One region of the Vogesella sp. XCS3 genome, then DNA from elsewhere that is predicted to be linked to it. Evidence: predicted binding sites of a transcription regulator. Region 1 holds the regulator's gene; the other holds the start of a gene.
The links. The regulator sigma-54, encoded in region 1, starts transcription at its own class of promoters, with help from an activator protein. The targets are predictions, from matches to a motif close to CTGGCACGCTTCATGCTT.
Positions count from the first base shown of each region.

Region 2: a site for sigma-54 is predicted at 5,214-5,231, ahead of LCH97_RS14510 (dicarboxylate/amino acid:cation symporter). Genes of this name have one in related genera too.

Region 1 covers NZ_CP085530.1:3,553,440-3,565,366, reverse strand. The annotation lists gene LCH97_RS17050 (AsmA family protein) at 1-1,184, shown strand, start outside; gene LCH97_RS17045 (cation:proton antiporter) at 1,407-3,374, opposite strand; gene LCH97_RS17040 (SIS domain-containing protein) at 3,477-4,451, shown strand; gene kdsC (3-deoxy-manno-octulosonate-8-phosphatase KdsC) at 4,460-4,984, shown strand; gene lptC (LPS export ABC transporter periplasmic protein LptC) at 4,981-5,544, shown strand; gene lptA (lipopolysaccharide transport periplasmic protein LptA) at 5,534-6,034, shown strand; gene lptB (LPS export ABC transporter ATP-binding protein) at 6,031-6,759, shown strand; gene LCH97_RS17015 (RNA polymerase factor sigma-54) at 6,765-8,168, shown strand; gene hpf (ribosome hibernation-promoting factor, HPF/YfiA family) at 8,228-8,548, shown strand; gene LCH97_RS17005 (hypothetical protein) at 8,578-8,778, shown strand; gene ptsN (PTS IIA-like nitrogen regulatory protein PtsN) at 8,889-9,347, shown strand; gene hprK (HPr(Ser) kinase/phosphatase) at 9,340-10,296, shown strand; gene rapZ (RNase adapter RapZ) at 10,277-11,128, shown strand; gene LCH97_RS16985 (NusG domain II-containing protein) at 11,131-11,502, shown strand; gene LCH97_RS16980 (Gx transporter family protein) at 11,483-11,927, shown strand, end outside.
Region 2 covers NZ_CP085530.1:3,044,811-3,056,737, reverse strand. The annotation lists gene ubiD (4-hydroxy-3-polyprenylbenzoate decarboxylase) at 1-1,343, shown strand, start outside; gene LCH97_RS14525 (Ig-like domain-containing protein) at 1,468-2,916, shown strand; gene LCH97_RS14520 (50S ribosome-binding protein YggL) at 2,986-3,342, shown strand; gene LCH97_RS14515 (DUF2164 domain-containing protein) at 3,477-3,722, opposite strand; gene LCH97_RS14510 (dicarboxylate/amino acid:cation symporter) at 3,761-5,077, opposite strand; gene aspA (aspartate ammonia-lyase) at 5,471-6,874, opposite strand; gene LCH97_RS14500 (LysR family transcriptional regulator) at 7,177-8,085, opposite strand; gene LCH97_RS14495 (DUF1700 domain-containing protein) at 8,117-8,956, opposite strand; gene LCH97_RS14490 (PadR family transcriptional regulator) at 8,953-9,285, opposite strand; gene LCH97_RS14485 (hypothetical protein) at 9,719-10,267, shown strand; gene LCH97_RS14480 (hypothetical protein) at 10,291-11,058, shown strand; gene LCH97_RS14475 (nucleoside-diphosphate sugar epimerase/dehydratase) at 11,162-11,927, opposite strand, start outside.

The sequences.
Region 1 (11,927 bases):
GGCACGCCATCAGCATGAACCTGCGCGCGCCGCTCAGCCTGGCGGCTTACCACCAGCTGCGCCTGGAGCCGCTGGTACTGACCGCCCATCTGAAAACGCCAGTATTGCCACGCGGCCAACTACAGGCATCGCTGCAAGGCGCGCTGGACGGCGACCTGGCAGAAAGCCGGCTGAACCTGCGCGTAGCCGGCCAGCTGGATGGTGCCGCGCTGGCGGCCACCGCCACGCAATACGGTTTCATGCAGCCGCGCCACGAAGCCACGCTCACCGTAGGCAAGCTGGACCTGAACCGCTATCTGCCGGAAAACCAGGCCGAAAAAGCAGTTGCGCTGTTCCAGAACGGCTCGCCTTTCCGCCTGGACTGGATGGATTTCCTGAATGTGGACGGCAAGCTGTCGGTGGGCGAGCTGGCCATGGGGCGCTTCCGTATCAAGGGCATTACCGCCGATATCAAGGCGCGGCCGGAAAGCATTACGCTGGACCAGCTGGGCGCCGAGATCTACGACGGCAAGCTCAAAGGCAGCATGAAGCTGCTGCGCGACAAAGAGCCGCGCGTCGAGCTATCGCAACAGCTGATCGGTATGCAGATCAAGCCGCTGATGCTGGACTTGTTCGACTTTAACCGGGTAGAAGGCGCCGGCAATGGCTGGGTACAGCTGAATGCCCACGGCACCTCGCTGGCCGCCCTGCGCAATACGCTGAGCGGCAAAGTGGCCGTGCGTCTGGAAAAAGGCGCGCTCACCGGCATTGACCTGGTGTCGGCACTGCGCGACCTGCCGGGCGAGCTGAAAGACTGGAACAACAACAGCATGGTGGCGCAAGCCGACCAGAAAACCACCTTCTCGGCGCTGTCGGCCGGTTTCGAGCTGGATAATGGCATTGCGCGCAACCAGGACCTGAAACTGGATTCCTCGCTGGTGAATGTCAACGGCGGGGGCAAGTTCGACCTGACGCAGAGCATTGTGGACTACACGCTGAACGTGCGCGCCAACCCGCAAGCCTTCAAGCAGCTGAACGGTATCAATGTCCCGCTGAAAATCACCGGACAGATCAACAAGCCCACCTACTCGCTGGACTTCAACGCTATGGTCAAAGGCAAAAAGACCGAAGGTGAAAAGCAGCAGGCGCTGAAAAAAGAACTGACCAAGCAGATCACCACCATCCTGCCGGGCAGCAAGAAGTAAGCCCCCAACCGCCAAGCCTGGCGATAGCTGACAAGCCCTGTTTGCCACGCAAGCAGGGCTTGTTTTATCAACAACGAGCCAGCTAGTACCGATATCTCTGTAGCACGGCCCGACATACGGCAAACACGATGGCAGGCGCCATGCATCATGAAAAAAGGTTGGCCGCACAGTATTGCGGCCAACCTTTTTGTTTCAACACGCCAATACCAGCGTGGCTACCCATCAGCCCTGCAGCAGCAAGGTCTCGGCCAGCAGCAGCTGCTCTGGCTTGGCCAGCAGCACCAGTACATCGCCTTCACATAACTCGAAATCCGGGGTGAGCTCGGTGTAGCGCGTGTGGCCACGGCGCACGGCCTTGACCTCTACTTGCCGATCAGACAGTTTGATCGCCCCCAGCGGCGAGCCGATGGCGTGGGCCCCGCTGATCAGCTGCACGCTATGCAGGCGTGACATCTGGCTATCGTCGATACCATCTATCTCGTCACTGGCGCCACGGAAGAAGCCCTTGAACAGGTTGTAGCGCTCTTCACGTACGGTACGGATACGGCGCAGCACGCGCCCCAGCGGCACCCCCAGCACCACCAGCGCGTGCGAGGCCAGCATCAGGCTGCCTTCCATCACCTCGGATACCACTTCGTCTGCCCCCGCATGACGCAGCTGCTCGATATCGGTATCGTCGATAGTGCGCACAATGACCGGCAGATCGCTGCGCAGCTGACGCACCACGTCGATGATGCGCTCGGAAGCGTGGGTGTCGGCAAAGGTGATCACCACTGCCTTGGCGCGCAGCGCACCGGCAGCGGTGAGTACTTCGCGCTTGGCGGCATCCCCGAACACCACCGGGTCGCCCGCCTCACCTGCCTCGCGCACGCGCTCGGGGTCCAGATCCAGCGCAAAAAAGGAGATGTCTTCGCTTTCCAGCAACCGAGCCAGGTACTGGCCGCTACGGCCATAGCCGCAAATGATCACGTGCTCGTTCTTGCTCATGGTTTGCACCAGAATCTGGTGCAGGTCTACCGACATCAGCGCCCAGTCCTGCTTGATCAGGCGTTTGCTGATGCGGTCGGCGTACTGGATCAGGAACGGCGCTACCAGCATGGACAGCAAAATGCCGGCGATGGCGGCTTGCTCGATAGCCGGCTCCAGCAGCTTGAGGCTGCCGGACAGCGACAACAGCACAAAGCCGAATTCGCCACCCTGCGCCAACGCCAGGCCCGCTTTGAGTGCATCATTGGCGCGGTGCCCCATTACCCGCGCCAGACCAAACACCACCAAGAGCTTGACCGGCAGCAGCAATACCAGCATCAGCAATACGGCACCGGACTGCTCGAACAGCACGCCCACATCCAGCCTCATCCCCACGGTAATAAAGAAGAAGCCCAGCAAAATGTCGCGGAACGGCTTGATGTCCTCTTCCACCTGGAAACGGTACTCGGTTTCCGAAATCAGCATGCCGGCCACAAATGCGCCCAGCGCCAGCGACAAACCCGCCTGCTGGGTAATGAAGGCCACACCCAGGGTGATAAGCAGCACGTTAATCATGAACAGCTCGCTGGAACGCTGGCGCGCTACCAGGTGAAACCACGGCCGCATCAGGCGCTGGCCAAACACCAGCAGCAAACTCAGCACCAGCAGCACCTTCACCGCCGCCATGCCCAAGTCTGCCGCTAGGTGGTCCGAGTTGGCCGCAAAAGCAGGCAGCAGGATCAGCAAGGGCACGACGGCAATATCCTGGAACAGCAGCGTGCCCATGGCCAGCTGGCCATGCGGCTGCGCCAGCTCGAGGCGCTCGGCCAACAGCTTGCTGACTATGGCGGTAGACGACATGGTCAGCGCGGCGCCAATGGCAAAGCCGGCCAGCGTACTGCCAGTGAGCCAGCCGACAGCACCGGTTATCAGCAACAGGGTTACCACCACCTGCGCCAGCCCCACCCCGAACACCAGATGCTTCATGGCCTTGAGCTTGGCCAGAGAGAACTCCAGGCCAATGGAGAACATCATGAAGACAATGCCGATTTCACCCAGAAACTCGGTTTCCGGGCCTTCCGGTATCAGGTGCATCACGCCGGGGCCGGCCAGAAAGCCCACCACCAGATAGCCCAGCATGGGCGGTACGCGCAAGCTACGGCAGGCGGTAACCGCCAGAACGGCTACCAGCAACACCACTACTATGGGAAACAGGGAATGCATCGTGGGGGAGTGCTCCTCGCGACAAAAAACAGGCCAAGCAAAACTTGCACCCGCCAGGTAAGGTCGAACGATTATAAGCTGATATAATTGGTGACTATGGATATTGAGCAAAAACAACAGCAGCTGGCGCTGGCGCGCGAGGTGCTACACATCGAAGCGGATGCCATCGTCAGCATGGCACAGCGCCTGGGCGACGCCTTCCTGGCCGCCATCGACCTGGTACTGGCCTGCCCGGGCCGGGTGATCGTCACCGGCATCGGCAAGTCCGGCCATATTGGCCGCAAGATCGCCGCCACGCTGGCCAGTACAGGCACGCCGTCTTTCTTCATGCACCCTGCCGAAGCCGCCCATGGCGATTTGGGCATGGTCACCACGCGTGATGTCATTCTGGCGCTGTCCAACTCGGGCGAAAGCGACGAAATCATCGCCCTGCTGCCTGCGCTCAAACGCAAGGGGATCGCCATCATTGCCATGACCGGCCGCCCACAATCTACCTTGGCGCAAGAAGCCAATGTGCATCTGGACGTGGCGGTAGACAAGGAAGCCTGTACCCTGGGCCTGGCACCCACTACCAGCACCACCGCGGCACTGGCTATGGGCGATGCCCTGGCGGTAACCCTGCTGGACGCACGCGATTTCAAACCGGAAGACTTTGCCCTGTCCCACCCCGGTGGCAGCCTGGGCCGCCGCCTGCTGGTACACATCAGCGACGTGATGCACAGTGGCGATGCCCTGCCGGTGGTACACAGTGGCGCGTCGTTGAAAGACGCCCTGCTGGAAATGACCCGCAAAGGCCTGGGCATGACGGCGGTACTGGACAAAGACGGCCGCCTGGCGGGCATCTTTACCGATGGCGACTTGCGGCGTACGCTGGATCATTCGCTGGACCTGGCCGGCCTCACCATCGACGACGTCATGGGCAAGCAGCCCCGCACCATTGCGGCCAACCTGCTGGCGGCCGAAGCAGCCAAGGAAATGGAGCTGCGCAAGATCAACGGCCTGCTGGTGGTAGACAGCAGCGGCGCGCTGATTGGCGCACTGAATATGCACGACCTGCTCAAGGCAGGCGTGGTGTAAGGATTACCATGCAAAAAATGACTGACCTGGCCAAACGCACCCGCCTGCTGATCCTGGACGTAGACGGCGTGCTCACCGACGGCCGCATTTTCATTACTGCCAGTGGCGAAGAATTCAAAGCTTTCAATACGCTGGATGGCCACGGCCTGAAAATGCTGCAAGCCACCGGCGTACAGCTGGCCATCATCACCGGCCGTGCCGCCCCCAGCGTGGCACACCGCGTACGCGGCCTGGGCATAGACCACTACTACGAAGGCGTGCACGACAAACGCACCGCCTTTGCCGACCTGCTGGCCAAAACCGGTATCGCCGCTGAAGACTGCGCCTATATCGGCGACGACGTGATCGACCTGCCGGTAATGAGCCGCGTCGGGTTGGCCGTTGCCGTACCGGATGCGCCCAGTTTTGTCCGCCAGCACGCCCACTTTGTCACAGGCAACCGTGGTGGCCGTGGCGCCGTGCGCGAGCTGTGCGAGCTCATCATGCAAGCCCAGGGCAACTTTGACCGCGTCATGGCCAGCTACCTCGAATGAACCGTGCCGCCAAACTGTTTCCCCTTGGGCTGATGCTGGCTCTGGGCCTGCTGTCGTTCTGGCTGAATGTGCTCACGCAATGGCGCTCGCCCGAACAACACCAACTCGACCCGTCGCAGCCCGAGTACACCATTGAGCAGCTCAAGATCACCCGCTTTGACGAGCAAGGCGTACCTGTGCAACGCCTGAACGCCAGCAAAATGTGGAAGCTACCGCAAACCGAGCTGGTGTACATGCAGCAACCCGACCTGAAACAGTTCCGCCAGGGGCTACTGGACTACACCCTGCGCTCTGACCAGGGGCGATACGCCCGCAGTACCGGCCTGGGGCAGTTTGATGGCCATGTGAACGTGCTGCGCCAGCCGTACGGCCAACAGGCCGCTGTTCATTTGCAAACGCCGTCACTGCTGGTCAATAGCCAAAGCGGCATTCTCAGCAACCGGGCGCCCGTGACGATCGACGATGGCCAGTCGCGCATCAATGCTGTTGGCTTTTACTACAATCACCCGGCCGGGCAGCTGAAACTGCTATCTCAAGTAAGGATTTCCTATGCGCCATAGCCTGATGCTGTTGCTGGCACTCGGCACCGTATGCAACCCGGTATTTGCCGAAAAAGCCGACAGCAGCAAACCTATCGAAGTCAATGCCGACAGCGCATCACTCGATCAAAAGCAAGGTATCAATGTATTTGAGGGCAATGTCATCATTACCCAGGGTACGCTGAACCTGCGCGCGCAAAAAACCGTCGCCACACAAGATGCCAGTGGCCGCCAGAAACTGCTGGCAACCGGCAGCCCGGTGTACTTCCGCCAGAAACTGGACGGCAAGAACGAATTCGTGGACGGCAACGCCAGCCGCGTGGACTACGACTCGGCCAACAACACCGTCATTCTTACCGGTAAAGCCCAGGTCAAGCGTGGCAAGGATATCGTGAACGGCGAACAGATCAGCTACAACACCGTCACCGAGATCTACCAGGTCAAAGGCCAGAGTGCCAGCAATGGCAGCGGCCGTGTCACCATCATCCTTCAGCCGCAGGAAAAACCATGAGCCAAAGCCGGCTGAGCATCCAGCACCTGAAAAAAACCTTCAAGAAGCGCACTGTGGTGCGGGATGTCTCGATGGACATCGCCAGCGGTGAAGTCATCGGTTTGCTAGGCCCCAACGGCGCGGGTAAAACCACCAGTTTCTACATGGTGGTAGGCCTGATCGCGGCCGAAGCTGGCCAAATCCTGCTGGACGGTGAAACCATCACGCACTTGCCCATCCATAAACGGGCACGCCTGGGCCTAGGCTACTTGCCGCAAGAGGCCTCTATCTTCCGCAAGATGACGGTAGAAGAGAACATCCAGGCAGTGCTCGAAGTAGCCGGCTTGTCGGGTGAAGCGCTGGATAACGAACTGCAGCTGCTACTGGACGACCTCAACATCGGCCACCTGCGCGAAACCAATGCCATGGCGCTGTCGGGCGGTGAACGCCGCCGCGTGGAAATTGCCCGTGTGCTGGCCACCAAGCCGCGTTTCATCCTGCTGGACGAGCCATTTGCCGGTGTTGACCCCATCGCGGTGATTGATATCCAGAAAATCATTTCTTTCCTGAAAGAGCGCGGCATCGGCGTACTGATTACCGACCACAATGTGCGTGAAACCCTGCGCATCTGCGACCGCGCCTATATTATTTCTGAAGGCCGCGTGCTGGCATCAGGCCTGCCGGACGAACTGGTTAACAACGAACAGGTTCGCCAGGTGTACCTGGGCGAGCATTTCCACCTGTAAGCGAAATGAAACAAACCCTCCAGCTCAAAGTCAGCCAGCAACTCACCCTGACACCGCAACTGCAGCAGTCCATCAAGCTACTGCAAATGTCCACGCTAGACCTGTCCAGCGAACTGGAGCGCTATCTGCTGGAAAACCCGCTGCTGGAGCGCAGCGACGGTAGCGACAGCCCGCCAGCAGAAGGCGATGCCCCCGCGCCCCAGGAAAGCAGCAACGACACCGCAGAAGATCGCCAACAAGACAGTATGGAGCTCACCGACTGGGGCAGCGGCAGCAGCGGTGGCAGCCGCGATGGGGACGACGAATTCGACCCTATCCTCAACGCCCCATGCCGCCCCACCCTGCGCGAGCACCTCACGGCACAGATGCGCGAAACCCAGCTGGGGCAACGGGATAGCGCGCTGCTGGCATTGCTGATTGACGAGCTGGACGACGACGGCTATCTGCAAACTCCGCTGGAAGACGTTGCCGCTGAACTACCGCTGGAGCTGGATGTCGAAGCAGAAGAACTGGAAACCCTGCGCAAGCTCATGATGCAATTTGAACCCATGGGCATAGGCAGCCGTGACCTGGGGGAATTTCTGGCACTGCAGCTGGGCAACCTGCCACCGCACACGCCGTCACTCCCGCTGGCGCGTCTGCTGGCCGGCGAGCACTTGGCGTTGCTGGGTAGCCGAGACTACACCAGGCTGAAGAAAATCCTGGGCGTGGGCGAGGCCGAATTACGCGCTGCGCATAGTCTTATTGCCACGCTGAGACCACGGCCAACCAGTGGTTTTGACCAGGGCGAGACACATTATGTCGCGCCGGATATCCATGTAGTGCGCCGTGGTGGCCGCTGGGTAGCCCAGCTGAATCGGGGCTCGCTGCCAAAACTTCAAGTAAATCAGCTGTATGCAAACATGCTGCAGCAGCGCGACAGTAGCCATAATCTTTCGGGCCAGTTACAAGAGGCCAGATGGCTGGTAAAAAACATTCAGCAACGGTTTGACACCATCCTGAAAGTGTCGGAATCTATAGTTGAGAGGCAGCAAGCGTTCTTTGAACTCGGTGAAGTGGCCATGCGCCCGTTGATCCTGCGAGACATTGCAGATGAGCTGGGTTTGCATGAATCCACCATTTCCAGGGTAACCACCCAGAAGTATCTGCTGTGCAGCCGCGGGCTGTTCGAGCTGAAATACTTTTTTGGTAATGCACTGGAAACGGATAGTGGCGGCGAATGCTCTGCCACCGCCATCAAGGCGCTGATACGCCAGATTATCGACAGCGAGGACGGCAAGAAACCGCTCTCCGACAGCGCCATCGCCGACAAGCTCACGGCACAAGGTATTCAGGTTGCCAGACGTACGGTTGCCAAGTATCGTGAAGCTATGCAGATTCCGCCAGTTAGCCTTCGCAAGGCCTTATAGAAGTGCCAAAACACCGGTGCGGCCAGCCCGACCGCACTGTTAACAGAAGGAGTCAGGGTATGAACCTCAAAATTACCGGTCTACACCTCGAAGTTACCCCATCGATTCGTGAGTACATCGAGAGCAAACTCGAACGCATCACCCGCCACGTAGATAATGTCATTGGCGTTAGCGTGACGCTGTCGGTTGATAAACTGGTACAAAAAGCGGAGGTCAATGTTCATCTGGCAGGCAAAGACATTCATGTCGAATCGGAAGAAGCCGATATGTACGCCGCCATCGACACACTGATGGATAAACTGGACCGTCAGGTACTGAAGTTCAAAGAAAAACAAGGCGAGCACCGGGTTAATGCCCAGCAGGTCGATGCCACCTTGTAAACCAGCACGATGAATAGAACGGGAGCCAGATGGCTCCCGTTTTTGTTTTCATGTCGCAATATGGTCATTTTTTTGCCTGTCTTGCCGATTTCCATGCTTCACCAGAGGGTAAACAGGGCAAAATGCGCATGCTCGGTCCGGGCCGCCAGATTCGCCAACCATACCGCATCATCTGCGTGAGCAGCCTGGATGTGCCGGGGCAGGCAGAACCCGGGCGCCAGACAATATGAGCGTGATACGCAGCGGCACTTATCCGACCCAGGCGGGTCTTACCCTGCCCTATTGCAAACAGCCGACTCGGCGTAGAATGGCCGACGGTTTTTTCCGGCAAATGTAAATCATGAGCTTGATTGGCAAGATTCTTCCGCAGCAGAACGTGCTGGCGGATGTAGATGTATCCAGCAAGAAACGCCTTTTCGAACAGGTAGGCCTGATGGTTGAAAACAGCCATGGCATCGCCCGTAGCGACATCTTCGACAGTCTGTTTGCCCGCGAAAAGCTGGGCTCTACCGGGCTGGGCCAGGGTGTAGCCATCCCGCATGGCCGGGTAAAAGGCCTGAAAGAGGCCACCGGCGTGTTTATACGCCTGGCCAGCCCTATTCCGTTCGACTCGCCAGACGGCAAGCCGGTCAACCTGCTGTTTGTCCTGCTAGTACCCGAGCAGGCTACCGACCTGCACCTGCAGGTGCTGTCCGAGCTGGCGCAGCTGTTTTCCAGCCGTAGCCTGCGCGAAAAAATGGCCAGCTGCGACGCGCTAACCCTGCACGAGTTGCTCACCGGAAACGCCACCCATGCCTAATATCAGTGTGCGCCGCCTGTACCAGGACAATCAGCACAAGCTGAGCCTGAGCTGGGTCGCCAGCCGCGCCGGCTCTGACAACCTGATCTCTAACGAAGAACAGCGGCCAACCCAGGCTCTGGTCGGCCACCTGAACTTTATCCACCCCAACCGGGTGCAAGTGCTGGGTCTGGCCGAGGTGGAGTACCTGAACAAGCTGGAACAAGCAGCAGCCCGCACCGCGCTGGACCAGCTGTTCCACAAGACCATGGCTGTGGTGATTGTCGCCAACGGCCAAGCCGTACCCAAACTGCTGCACGACTACTGCCAGACGCACAATGTGCCACTGATGAGCACGCCGCTGGAAAGCCCTTACCTGATGGACGTGCTGCGCATTTATCTGGCACGCGCGCTGGCGGTATCCACGGTGATGCATGGCGTGTTTCTGGATGTGCTGGAAATCGGCGTGCTGATCATGGGCGACTCGGCCATGGGTAAGAGCGAGCTGGCACTGGAGCTGATCTCGCGCGGCCACGGCCTGGTAGCCGATGATGCGGTAGAGCTTTACCGCATTGGCCCGGAAACGCTGGAAGGCCGCTGCCCACCGCTGCTGCGCGACTTTCTGGAAGTGCGCGGCCTGGGCATCCTGAACATTCGTACCATCTTTGGCGAAACCGCCGTGCGGCCCAAGAAAGTACTCAAGCTGATCATCCACCTGATGAAAGCCAACGACCAGGCCATGCAAGCGCTGGACCGCTTGAACATCCAGTCCGAGACCCAGGACATTCTGGGCGTGACGGTACGCAAGGTTGTGCTGCCCGTCGCAGCCGGCCGTAACCTAGCCGTACTGGTAGAAGCCGCCGTACGCAATTACATTTTGCAGTTGCGCGGCATAGACAGCACGCGCGAGTTCATCGACCGCCATACCAATCTGCTACGGGACCAGGAACATGCAGCTGATTCTGATTAGTGGCCTATCCGGCTCCGGCAAATCTGTTGCACTGCGCGTACTGGAAGACAGTGGCTACTACTGTGTGGACAACTTGCCGCCCACCATGCTGGCCGACGCCATTGCGCTGTACCACGAACACGGCCACAGCCAGATAGCCATCAGCGTAGACACGCGATCGGCACCAACCCTGGCCGCCCTGCCTAATGCCATCAAGGCGCTGCGGGCACTGGATATCGACGTCCGCCTGCTCTACCTGGAAGCCAGTACCGATATCTTGGTCAAGCGCTTTTCCGAGACACGGCGCCGCCACCCGCTGTCCAATGGCCACCTGACCGTAGAAGAATGCATCCGCCTGGAGCGCGAGATGCTCGAACATGTCGGCGAGCTTGGCCACCGTATCGACACCAGCCACTTGTCAGCCAATGCACTACGGGGCTATGTGAAGCTGCTGGCCGGCGCCGACGGCAGCCGCATGACGGTGGTGTTCGAATCTTTCGGCTTCAAGCACGGCATCCCGCTGGATGCCGACTTCGTGTTCGACGTGCGCTGCCTGCCTAACCCCTACTACGAAGAGGCTCTGCGGCCGCTTACCGGCCGCGACCAAGCCATCTGCGACTTCTTTGCCGGCGAGCCGGAAGTACAAGCCATGGAAGACGATATCCGCACTTTCCTGGCCACCTGGCTGCCACGCTTCAAACAGGACAACCGCAGCTACGTCACTATCGCCATCGGCTGTACCGGTGGCCAGCACCGCTCGGTTTATCTTACCGAACGGCTGGCTGCCAGCTTTGCTGACGAGCAGGTGCTGATCCGTCACCGCCAGCTAGGTGGCCGCAGCGGCGACCACTAGCCGTGCATCTGGCCCTGTTCAAGGCAGGTGACGTGCTGGTTGCGGCCATACTGGCCCTAAGCTGCTTCGGCAGCTTTTATTTTCTGTGGTACCACAGCGGCCGCGCCAGCCACGTGCTGCTGTACCAGAATGGCCAGTTGGTACAACGTTGGCCGCTGCGGCTCGATAGCCGGTTTACCTTGCAAGGCCCGCTGGGGCCAACCATTGTCGAAATACGCCAGGGGCGGGCGCGCATCGCTGCCGACCCCAGCCCACGCCAGTATTGCGTACAGCAAGGCTGGCTAAGCGGCCCGGGCAGTACCGCACTCTGCCTGCCCAACCGCACGGCCATTACCCTGGAAGGCGATAGCGGCCATGACTCGCTGGCATACTGACACCGCGCTACAGCCCAGCGCCTACGACCTGCAGCTGGCCAGGTTGGCCGCAGTCGGCCTGGCTCTGTCGCTACTGGAGGTGGCGATCCCCTCGCCCTTGCCCGGCATCAAACCCGGCCTGGCCAATATCGTTACCCTGATTGCCCTGTACCAGCTAGGCTGGCGTGCCGCCGTATGGGTGAGCCTGCTGCGCATCGTGGCCGCCGGACTGATGCTGGGCAGCCTGTTTACCCCCGGTTTTTGGCTAAGCTTGGCGGGCGGCGCAAGCAGCGTGCTGATGCTGGGACTGGCCAGCCATCTGCCGGCACGCTATTTCAGTGTGCTGAGCCACAGTATGCTGGCCGGCATGGCCCATCTTGCAGGACAATTACTGCTAGCGCGGCTATGGCTCATCCCCAACGATGCGGTCTGGCAGCTGCTACCCC
Region 2 (11,927 bases), 510 kb from region 1:
CTGCCTTGCTGTTTACCCAGCCGCAAACCGGCGACAAACGCTACGACATCCCGGTGCTGGCTAACTTGTTCGGTACCCCTAAACGCGTAGCCATGGGCATGGGCGCCAGCGACGTGATGGCACTGCGCGAGATCGGCCAGACGCTGGCTTACCTCAAAGAGCCGGAGCCGCCAAAAGGCTTTCGCGATGCCTGGGACAAGCTGCCGCTGCTGAAGCAGGTGTTATCGATGGCGCCGAAAGAAGTGCGCAAAGCCCCCTGCCAGGAAATCGTGTGGGAAGGCGACGAGGTTGACCTGTCGCGCCTGCCCATCCAGCACTGCTGGCCCGGTGACGTGGCACCGCTGATTACCTGGGGCCTCACCGTTACCCGCGGCCCGCACAAAAAGCGCCAGAATCTGGGCATTTACCGGCAGCAGGTCATCGGCCGCAACCGCGTCATCATGCGCTGGCTGGCGCACCGCGGCGGCGCGCTGGACTACCGCGAATTCCGTGCGGCCAACCCTGACAAGCCGTACCCGGTGGCCGTGGTACTGGGTTGCGACCCAGCCACCATCCTGGGGGCGGTAACACCGGTACCGGATACGCTGTCCGAATACCAGTTTGCCGGCTTGCTGCGCGGCAGCCGCACCGAGCTGGTGAAGTGCCTTGGCTCTGATCTGCAAGTACCGGCTAGCGCCGAAATCGTGCTGGAAGGCCATATTCACCCCAACGATATGGCGATGGAAGGCCCGTACGGTGACCACACCGGCTACTACAACGAGCAGGACAGCTTCCCGGTATTCACCATCGACCGCATCACCATGCGCGAGAACCCGGTGTACCACAGCACCTACACCGGCAAACCGCCGGACGAACCCGCCATCCTGGGTGTGGCACTGAACGAAGTGTTCGTGCCTATCCTGCAGAAGCAGTTTCCCGAAATCGTGGACTTCTACCTGCCACCGGAAGGCTGCAGCTACCGTATGGCGGTGATCAGCATCAAGAAGCAGTACCCCGGCCACGCCAAGCGTGTGATGATGGGCTGCTGGAGCTTCCTGCGCCAGTTCATGTACACCAAGTTCATTGTGGTGGTGGACGACGACGTAAACACGCGCGACTGGAAAGAAGTGATCTGGGCCATTACCACCCGTATGGACCCGGTACGCGATACCACGCTTATCGAAAATACGCCTATTGATTACCTGGATTTCGCCAGCCCGATCTCGGGCCTGGGTGGCAAGATGGGGCTGGACGCCACCAACAAGCTACCCGGCGAAACAAACCGGGAATGGGGCACCACCATCAGCATGAGCACCGAAGTGTCAGCCCGTATCGATAGCATCTGGCAGGAACTGGGTTTGTAACACATAGAAATGTAGCGCAATGTAGCAACATGCCAATAAAATGATGCCAACAGCTTGATGGCCGGAGCGAATCACCACATACCGCTTCGGCCATTTTAACCCGACGCAACAAGCGAGGCTCATCGTGGCACCCCACCCTACCAGGCTACATCAGGCATTTTTTCTGACAACTTTGTGCACTGCACTGGCACTGACAGGCTGCGGCGGCGGCGGGGGTGGTGGCGGTAGCTCAGGGCAGACCGCCACACAAAGCACAGGCAGTAGTAGCAGTGGTTCAAGCGGAACAACAAGCAGCGTATCGAAAGCTGCATCCATCAGTTTTAGTTCGGCAACACCAGATTTACTTGTCTATCAAGGCGGGGAAGGTGAAACGCAGGCCGAGGTGAAGTTCCTGGTCAAAGACGCCCTGAATCAACCCCTGGCAGGAGAAACGGTCACTTTTTCCTTGAATACCACCGTGGGCGGCTTGACTCTTCAGGCCACTCAAGCCGTCACAGACAACAGCGGCATAGCTACCGCTCGGGTTATCTCCGGTACAGTGCCTACGCCAGTCAGGGTAACCGCCGTCGCCGGCAAATACAGCGCGCAATCCAGCCAACTTTCCGTCAGCACCGGCCTCCCTCATCAGAACGGCTTTTCACTTTCAGTTTCCAGCTACAACCCGGCGTTTTATAACACCGACGGTGTCAGCATTACCCTGACTGCACGCGCATCCGATCGCCAGGGCAACCCGGTACCAGACGGTACAACCGTCAATTTTGTTACCGAAGGCGGTATCGGCACCATCACCTCCAAATGCAGCATGACGGCAGGCAGCTGCAACGTCACCCTGTTGAGCAGCGGTGTGCGTACTGCACTGGTGGATGCCGGCCGCCAAACCGTGTTGGCCTACATGCAAGGCGAAGAAAGTTTTGACGACAAAAACAGCAATGGCGTATTCGATACCGGCGAGTTTGTCAGCAACTACGACCTGCCCGAAGCATTTCTGGATGCCCGCCCTGGGCAGGCTAGAACCACCGTCAACAAAGCACAAAGCTGGCTCACGGTTGCAGGTAACAGTTACTCCGAGTTTTATCTGGACCTCAATCGCAACGGCATCCATGACGAAACAGGCAATGGCTTTTTCGATGGCGTAGCACGTTCTGACGGCCGAGCCGCCTCGACCGTACACCTGCGACGCACCGCAGAAATTATCTGGGGTATCAGCAACAACAGCCTCATTTATAACCCGACCAAAGGGGCGGCCGAGTTGAATAACTTCGACCTGTGCCCAGCCAGCACGGCCACAGTCAGCTATACGCCGGCAGACCTTTTCGCAAACACCTTGCCTGCTGGTACTACGGTTGCCTTCAGCGTCACGACGACCGCAGCGGCGGCCAGTGCGGCGCTCTCCGGCACCACGTCGCACACCATTGGCAACCAGGTAGACAGGCCTGAGACATACACTACCAGCCTGGGCCTTGCCACAGGCGTTACCTGCGGCACGGCTGCCACGGCACCGGATATGCTGATGATCACCATCACGCTACCAGGCAGTGCCACCCCCAAGACGTTCAGCTTCCCCATCTTCTAAGTTTAACCACACAAGCCAATCAGGCCGCGCTATCATCGCGGCCTGATTGTTTTTAACCGGAGTCCAACCATGACCAACCCGAACTCGCCAAACCGTCTGAAACGCCTGTCGCCACGCCAACGCAAGAAACTGCGCGTGGGCGAGTTCCAGGAGCTGGGCTTTACCGTGGTCGCCGCGCTGGCAGGCCTGGACGATGCGGCCAACGATGCGTTCCTGAATGGCTGGCTGGAAGCGGTAGACGCGCAAGGCGTGAGCTTTGGTGGCCACTTTAGCGATGGCCAGCTGGATGGCATCGTGTTCCCGGTAAACGGCGTGAAAGTAACCGCCGAAGTGCAGGCTGCACTGGCTGCCTGGCTGAAAGGCCGCAGCGAAGTATCCGGCGTAGAAGTCAGCGGCCTGCTGGACGTATGGCATAGCGCCTGGTAAGCCCCAGGCTTGCGCCGCCAAAGCCTGCCACCTGGCAGGCTTTTTTCTTGGCATGCCCACATGAAAAAAGGTTGGCCGCACACCGTATGGCATGCGGCCAACCTTTTATACCAAGCACAGGCAGTACCAGCGCGCTAGCTGCGCTCCAGCTCCCACAAGGCAGACTGTAGCGACTCCATGCGCGTATCCAGCGCACTGCGTGCATCGGCCAGCGCCTTGTTATAGATGGCCGGGCCAATACGGTCGGCCACCAGCAACACCAGCGCCTGGGCGTCAAAACCACCCAGCTCTACCTCGTGCTCACCCTCCAGATACTGTTGTACCTGGCTGGCCAGTTCTGCCAGCTGCGGCTGGGTCAGATAGCGTTCATCGCTTTTCATGATGCGTCCATCGTTGTCCAGCCGACAGTGTCAGGGCATTAGCCCCGTTTGGCAAATGCCGGTTCCAGCTCGGGCTCGCGGCGCGGCTGCGGGTCGATGTCGTCGTCTTCGTCCAGCACCGGCTGGGCAGCGCCCAGCTCTTTTTCGCTCTTGGCGACCACGCAGGCGGCAATGGCGTTGCCCAGTACGTTAGTCGCGGAGCGGCCCATATCCAGGAAGTGGTCCACACCCAGCAGCAGCAGCAGGCCGGCTTCCGGAATATTGAACTGCGCCAGCGTGGCGGCAATCACCACCAGCGAAGCACGCGGCACACCGGCCATGCCTTTGGAGGTCACCATCAGGATCAGCAGCATGGTGATTTCCTGCGACAGGCTCAGGTCGATACCATAGGCCTGGGCGATGAAGATGGTGGCAAAGGTGCAGTACATCATCGAGCCGTCCAGGTTGAACGAGTAGCCCATCGGCAGCACAAAGCTGGCGATGCGGTCGCTACAACCAAAACGCTTCAGGCGGTCCAGGGTTTTCGGGTAGGCGGCTTCCGAGCTGGCGGTAGAAAACGCCAGCAGTGCCGGCTCGCGAATGGCGCGCAGCAGCTCCAGTACGCGGCGCTTCAGGAACAGCGACCCCATGCCCAGCAGTGCCAGCCACAGCAGGCCCAGCGACAGGTAGAACTGCGCCATGAAGCTGCCGTAGGTAGACAGAATGCCCAGGCCTTCCTTGGCCACCATGCCGGCAATCGCGGCAAACACGGCAAAGGGGGCAAAGTTCATCACGTAGCCGGTGACTTTCAGCATGATGTGCGCCACGGCGTCGATAGCGTCGATCAGGCCTTTGGCCTTGTCGCCGATAGCCGAGGCTGCGGTACCGAAGAACAGCGAGAACACCACGATGGCCAGGATCTCGTTCTTGGCCAATGCGTCAAACACGCTCTTCGGAATCAGGTGGCTGATGAAGTCTTTCAGCGTCAGCGCGCCTTTCTCGATACCCGAGCTGGCGGTCACCTCCGGCAGCGGCAGGCTCAGGCCCACGCCCGGCTTCAGCAGGTTCACCATGATCAGGCCCAGCACCAGCGATACCAGCGAGGCAGTCACAAACCAGCCCATGGCTTTGGCACCGATGCGGCCAACGGTAGCCGAATCACCCATGCGGGCAATACCCACCACCAGGGTGGAGAACACCAGCGGCGCAATGATCATCTTGATCAGGCGCAGGAAGATGTCGGTCAGAATGGATAGCTGGTCGGCAAACGATTTGATCGCCTCTTCGCTACCAGCCACTTCACGCCAGCCGTAGCCGGCAATGATACCCAGCACCATGGCGGCCAGGATCATCTTGGTCAATCGATTAAGTTTCACGGTATTTCCCTGTATTGCTTTGTGAAATTAATCCTTTGTAGTGTCCGCTCCGGTCATTGCCGGGCAGTACATCAGCACCGTAGCGCTTGTTTTTATCCGGCTGCAGGGTCAAGCCTGCCGCGCAGGGCTGGCATTAAAGCAGAAAGCGGCCGCGCTGTAATCAGGCAAATCCCGCACCACGACACAGGCAGGCCAGCCAAAGCGGCAGGCTGCGCCAGCGCAGGCAAGCTTGTGGCAGCTACTGCGCATGCAGCGCAATAAACATGCAAGTTCGCATGACAAATTGCGCAATCGTACCCGCCCAGATCGGGCGATGTGCAGGCAAAAAAAATGCCGCCATACCTTGCGGTAGGGCGGCCAAACTTCACATCACATTCAAGAGAGAGGGAATCTTTACAGCGTGAGCCAGCACGGGCTGGTCAGGGCTGCCGGCTGCAGCACGGTGTCCAGCTGCTCGCGGGTCAGCAGGCCACGGCGCAGCACGATGTCGTACACGCTGCCGCCGCTCTGGTGGGCTTCGGTGGCCACCTCGGTGGCGGCGGCGTAGCCGATATAGGGGTTCAGCGCGGTGACCAGGCCTACCGAGCGGTGCACGGTGTCCAGCAGGTAGTCGCGGTTGGCGGTAATGCCTACCACGCAGTTGTCGCGCAGCGTGTCGCAGGCGGCGGCCAGGTGGCTCACGCTGCGGAACAGGCTGTAGGCAATCACCGGCTCGAAGGCGTTCAGCTGCAGTTGGCCGGCTTCCGCCGCCATAGTGACGGTCATGTCGTTGCCGATCACCTCGTAAGCCACCTGGGTCACCACTTCCGGAATCACCGGGTTCACCTTGCCCGGCATGATGGACGAGCCAGCCTGGCGCGCCGGCAAGTTGATTTCGCCCAGGCCGGCACGCGGGCCGGACGACAGCAGGCGCAAGTCGTTGCAGCTCTTGGATAGCTTCACCGCCACGCGCTTCAGCACACCAGACAGCTGCACGAAGGCGCCGCAGTCCTGGGTGGCTTCGATCAGGTTGGGCGCGGTTTCCAGCGCCAGGCCAGTGAGCGCCGACAGCTTCTGGCATACCAGCGGGGTGTAGTCCGGGTGCGCGGTAATGCCGGTGCCGATGGCGGTGGCACCCAGGTTGATTTCCAGCATCAGCGCGCTGGCTTCGTACAGGCGTTGTTCGTCTTCACCCAGCATCACGGCGTAGGTGCGGAATTCCTGGCCCAGCGTCATCGGTACCGCGTCCTGCAGCTGGGTACGCCCCATCTTCAGCACGTCGGCAAATTCGTCGGCCTTGTCGTCGAAGGCGTCGCGCAGGCGCGCCATCGCCGCCAGCAGGCGCTGTACGCCCCAGAAGGTGGCCAGGCGCAGCGCGGTGGGGTACACGTCGTTGGTGCTCTGCCCCATGTTCACATGTTCGTTGGGGTGCAGGTGCTGGTACTCGCCCTTGGCGTGGCCCAACAGCTCCAGCGCGCGGTTGGCGATCACCTCGTTGGCGTTCATATTGGTGGAGGTGCCAGCACCGCCCTGGATCACGTCTACCACAAACTGGTCGTGCAGCTTGCCGGCGCGGATTTCCTCGCAGGCCAGCACGATGGCTTCCTTGTGGTGATCGGCCAGAATGCCCAGCTGGTGGTTAGCCAGCGCGGCAGCCTGTTTGATCACCGCCAATGCACGGATCAGGTCGCCGTAGCTGGCGATGGTCTGGCCGGTGATAGGGAAGTTTTCGATAGCACGCAGGGTGTGCACGCCCCAGTAGGCGTGTGCCGGGACCTCGCGGTCCCCCAGCAGATCGTGTTCCAGGCGGGTGGTCATAGGTGTTGTCTTTTGCTTTTTGTGGAGTGCGTGCACTGTAGCGGCAGCGCCATGGCGGCGGCCAATTCCGAATGGCGATAGGATCATGCAAGATTTGCATGATCTGGCAAATAGCGGCTTTTTGCGGCCAACGTGCCAGGATATTGAGCCAAAAAGACACCGGTTGAACACAGGCAAAGACATTCGCCACGTGGATTGTGTGTAGCGTGCCGGGTTCACCAGGCTGGCAAACTGCTGGCGAACGCGAACATACGCAGGGGTACCCGCCTGGCTAACGCCCGGATAGCCCGCTCACCCCACGCTCACACCGCCGGGTAGCGTGCGGCCAACCCTTGCCACAGCGCATCCAGCTGCGGCAGCTCGCGCCGCGCATCGCGGTATACGCGGATTTCCATTTGCAGCGACCACGCCTCGCCGCCGGCGGCGGCCAGCTGCCCGGCGGCCAGCTCGCGCTGCACCGCGCTCTGCGGCAAAAACGCCACGCCGTGGCCTTCCAGCACCATGGCCTTCAGGCCTTCGGCCATGTCGGTTTCGAAGCGCTGCTGCAGCAGGCAGGGCTGCGGCGCGCGTTCGATGATCAGCTCCACCATGCGGCGAAAGTAGGCATTGGGGCCGTAGGCCAGAAACGGCAGCGGCGCGCCGTCGCTGCCGGGCAGCTGCCACAAGGGTTGGCCGCGCTCGGCACGGCTGAACGGCTGCAGCGTTTCGCTGCCCAGACACAAGCCCTGGTAGCGGCTGTCCGGCAGCTCTACCGGGTGGCGCGGGTGGTGGTAGCACAGCAACAGGTCGGCGTTGCCCTCGGTCAGCGCAATCACCGCGTCGTGCACGTTATGCGCCAGCAGGCGCCAGGCTACCTCGCCCAACGTGGCCTGCTCGTCCGCCAGCCAGCGCGGCACGAAGCCGAACGACAGCGTATGCGGCACCGCCAGCGTGAGCGTGGCCGCGTCGGCCTGCTGCAAGCCGCGCAGCAGGCTGCGCGTGCTGGACAGCTCGCCTACCAGCAGGCGCGCTTTTTCCTGCAGCAGCTCGCCGGCCGGCGTGAGCCGCGTCGGCCAGGTGGTGCGGTCGATCAGGTCGGCGCCCAACCAGTTTTCCAGCGCCTTGATGCGGCGGGAAAACGCCGGCTGCGTCAGATGGCGCAGCTCGGCCGAGCGGGTGAAGCTGCCGGTTTCGGCCAATACCAGAAAGTCTTCCAGCCAGCGGGTTTCCATGCCTGCTCCGGTGTCAAAGGTTGGCCGCAGCCTACCGTACTGCCGCCTCGCCCGCTACCAGGCGCTGCTGCCAGCGTAGCCAGCGGCCGGTGCCGTGCCACACCCAGCGCAACACTTTCCAGCCCAGTATGCTGCCGATCAGCCCCAGCAGGGTCAGCACCAGCCCCAGTACCAGTACGCTGCCAGAGGACGCTTTGGGCAAGCCGCTCAGCTCGATGCTGTCGACACCGTCACCGATACGCAGCTGCGACAACTGGCCACTGGCGTCGCGCTCCAGGCGGAAGTGCTCGTCGCCGTCGCGCGCTTCTATCACCAGCTTGCCGCTGGCGGGGTCCGGTTCGATGCGCACCGTTTCACCATGATCGCTTTCAATGCGTATGTGTGGCGGCTGGCCATCGCGCGGGCCGGCAGCGATGAGCCACGGGCCGACGCCGCTGTCGTTCACCACGATATTGTCCAGCGACGGCCAGCCGAACACGCTATGGCTGGCCCAGCCGCCGGTAATCAGCAAACCGGCTACCAGCATGCCGACCGCCCCCAGCCACAGGCTAGCCAGCCAGGTCAGCAAGAACAGGTAGGGAAAAGCCAGCAGCACGTTCAGCACGCCCAGGCCGGCCAGCGCACCCAGCGCCTGCTTCATATTGGCCGGGCTTTTGTCGGCCTCCCAGTCGGCCAGCTTGCGCTCGGCGGTGAGCTCGCGCGCCAGGCGTTCCGGCTCGCCCAGCGCGGCGCACACCTCGGCCTCGCTGCGGCCATCGGCGGCGGCGTCGTCAAAATAGGCGCGGTAGTCGGCCAGGATCTCGTCGCGTTCGGCCGGGCCGAGTTTGCCCAGTGCGGCGGCCAACCTTTGCAGATACTGTTCACGGTTCATGGTGTGTCTCCTTCTGGCCGGGGCTGCCCCAGCACGGCATTGATCTCGGCAACGAAGCTGCCCCATTCCCGGCGCATGGCGGCCAGCGCCTCGCCACCGGCCGGCGTCAGCCGGTAGTACTTGCGCGCCGGCCCGCTGGCCGACTCCACCAGATAGGTGCTGACCCAGTCGTCGCCCTGCAGCCGCCGCATCAGCGGGTAGATGGTGCCTTCGCTGATGTCCATGCTTTGCGCCAGCGTGCTGACGATCTCGTACACATAGCTATCGTGCCGGGCCAGCACCGCCAGCACGCACATCTCCAGCGTGCCTTTGCGTAATTGCGTCTTCATGCAGCGCGTCCTTCCCCAGCCCGGCGCGCTGCGTGGCGCCCAGCCGGCTTGCCGCCAGCGCACAGGCTGCGGCTGGCTTGCTGCGATTGGGTGTATGGCGTAGCCGCCCGCGCATGGCCTGTTATGGGTGATCTCATCGTCGTCTCCTCACTACCTTGCAATACAAGGAACCAGCCGGCACTGCGCCGCTGATGATGGTTTTATCCTAGCAGCGCACTACTGTGTATTGCAAGATAGCTGTGCATACCAATCGTAAAATCGCTATGCATCGCCCGTGCTGAGCACCACGCAAAGCCAGGCCAGGCGCGGTATTGCGCCTTTGTTGCAATATGTCGACATGCTGCAAATGCACATTTCGATAATGGCTAACAAACGTTTAATTATCGACATAAAACCGCGGCATAGTGTCCCCAGCCCCCACCCGGAACCGCCCATGCCTTACCTGATTACCCTGTGCGCCAGCGTATTGCTGGCGTGGCTGTTATGGCCGGCTACGCCCGATACCGCCCCTGCGCCGCAGGCCAGCCCGGCAGCTGCGGCAGCCACCGCGGCAGCCCTGCCCCTGCCCGCCATACCGGCCATGCCGGTAGCAGCAACACGCCCGGCCAACGCCGTGCCGGACGAGATGCAGACATGGCTGGCCGCGCGCTACGGCAGCAACCCGCTGCTACACCAAGCCATGCAGCAGTTGGCCGCAGGCTGGGCGCAAGCCATACACGAGGTGCACGACCAGGCTAGTGCCCACCGCGCCGGTGTACGCATCGCCCGCGCCATTGCCTGCGTCATGGACCCGGCCACGCTGGAAAGCAGCGGCCAGGACCAGCAATGGGCCTACGACCAGATCATCGCCGCGCGTGCCGAAATGCTGAGCCGCCCGGCCGACAGCGACGCCTATATCCGCTTTCAAGGGCTGGCCGCCGGCCAGTACTTTGCCGACCCCGGCGCCGAAGCCTGCCGTACGGCACCGGTAACACAACCCTAAGCAACGCACTTCGGGAGACACCCATGCACACACGCACTAGCACACTCGCCGCCACCCTGCTGCTGGCCATCGCCGGCAGCGCCCACGCCGCGCCGGCGGCCGTGGTCTACGTCAACGGCATCCAGAACACGTTTGACGACGCCGTCGCCAGCCTGCAGCTGCTGAAAAGCAGCCTGCAGGCACGCAAGCTGGACAAGGGCTACGTTTATGGCAACGCCTACAACGCCACCAACGGCTTCTTTGCCGACCTGCAGCAGGTGTTCCGCCAGAAAAACCAGGAAACACAAAGCGCGCGCGACTTCTGGCGCTACGTGGACGGCGGCGCCGCGCAGCCGGGCTGGATGAGCCAGGCGATGGTAGACAGCTACGTGAACAGCTTTGCCGGCGAGCAACAAATGACCGAGCTGCCGCAACACGTGGGCATGTACCGCCGTTATCTGGGCGAGGGCCGCAAGGTGGTGCTGGTAGCGCACTCGCAGGGTAATCTGTACGCCAACGTGGGGCAGAACCTGCTGGTAGGCGGCCCGGAAAAAGCGCTGGGCAAGGTGGTGACGGTGGGCGTGGCCACGCCGGCGCAATACGTGCTGCCGCAATCGAGCTACGTCACCTCCAGCTGGGACCAGGTGATCAACGGCCTGCGCGTGGTGAAAAACGTGCTGCCGGCCAACGCCAGCATCGGTTTCCACCCGATCAGCGACCTGCTGGGGCACTCGTTTGCCAAGATTTACCTGAACAAGGACTACGCCACCAGCAGCACCATCCTGCAGCAAGTGAGCCAGAAAGCAGGGTAAGACGGTTGGCCGCAGGCAATGCGGCCAACTAGGCAAGCACAAGGCCCGCCGGCATTGCCGGCGGGCCTTGTGCGTTGATGCAGCAAAGCGCTGTCGGTACGTACTAGCGCCGCGCCTGTACCAGCCAGTCCACGGTGGCCTCGGCCGCTTTGAACTCGTGCACCACGCCCTGCATCAGCGCAAAGGCCTGTGCCGCGTCCAGCGCATCGCACGCCGCACGCAAGGCCGCCATATGCTGTGCCAGCTCGGCCGGTGCCAGGTGGTATTCCTGCGCACGCAGGATGCGCGGGTGGTCGGTAGGCAGCACGTTGTCGCCGATCAGCAGCTCTTCGTACAGCTTTTCACCCGGGCGCAGGCCGGTGCAGCGAATCTCCACGTCGCCTTGCGGGTTGCGCTCGTCGCGCACCTGCAAGCCGGACAGATGAATCATGCGCCGCGCCAGGTCGATGATGCGTACCGGCTCGCCCATGTCCAGCACGAACACGTCGCCGCCCTGCCCCATCGCGCCAGCCTGGATCACCAACTGCGCCGCCTCGGGAATGGTCATGAAGTAGCGGGTAATCTCCGGGTGCGTCAGCGTCACTGGGCCGCCGCTGGCGATCTGCTGCTTGAACAGCGGCACCACCGAGCCGGAACTGCCCAGCACATTGCCAAAACGCACCATCACGAAGCGGGTGCGGCTGCCGGCCGCGTGGCGCGCCTGCAGCGCGAGCTCGGCCAGGCGTTTGGTGGCGCCCATCACATTGGTTGGCCGCACGGCCTTGTCGGTAGAGATCAGCACAAAAGTGGCCACGCCGGCGTCTTCGGCGGCGCGGGCGCAGGTGTCGGTGCCAAAGGCGTTGTTGACGATACCGGCCACCGGGTTGTGT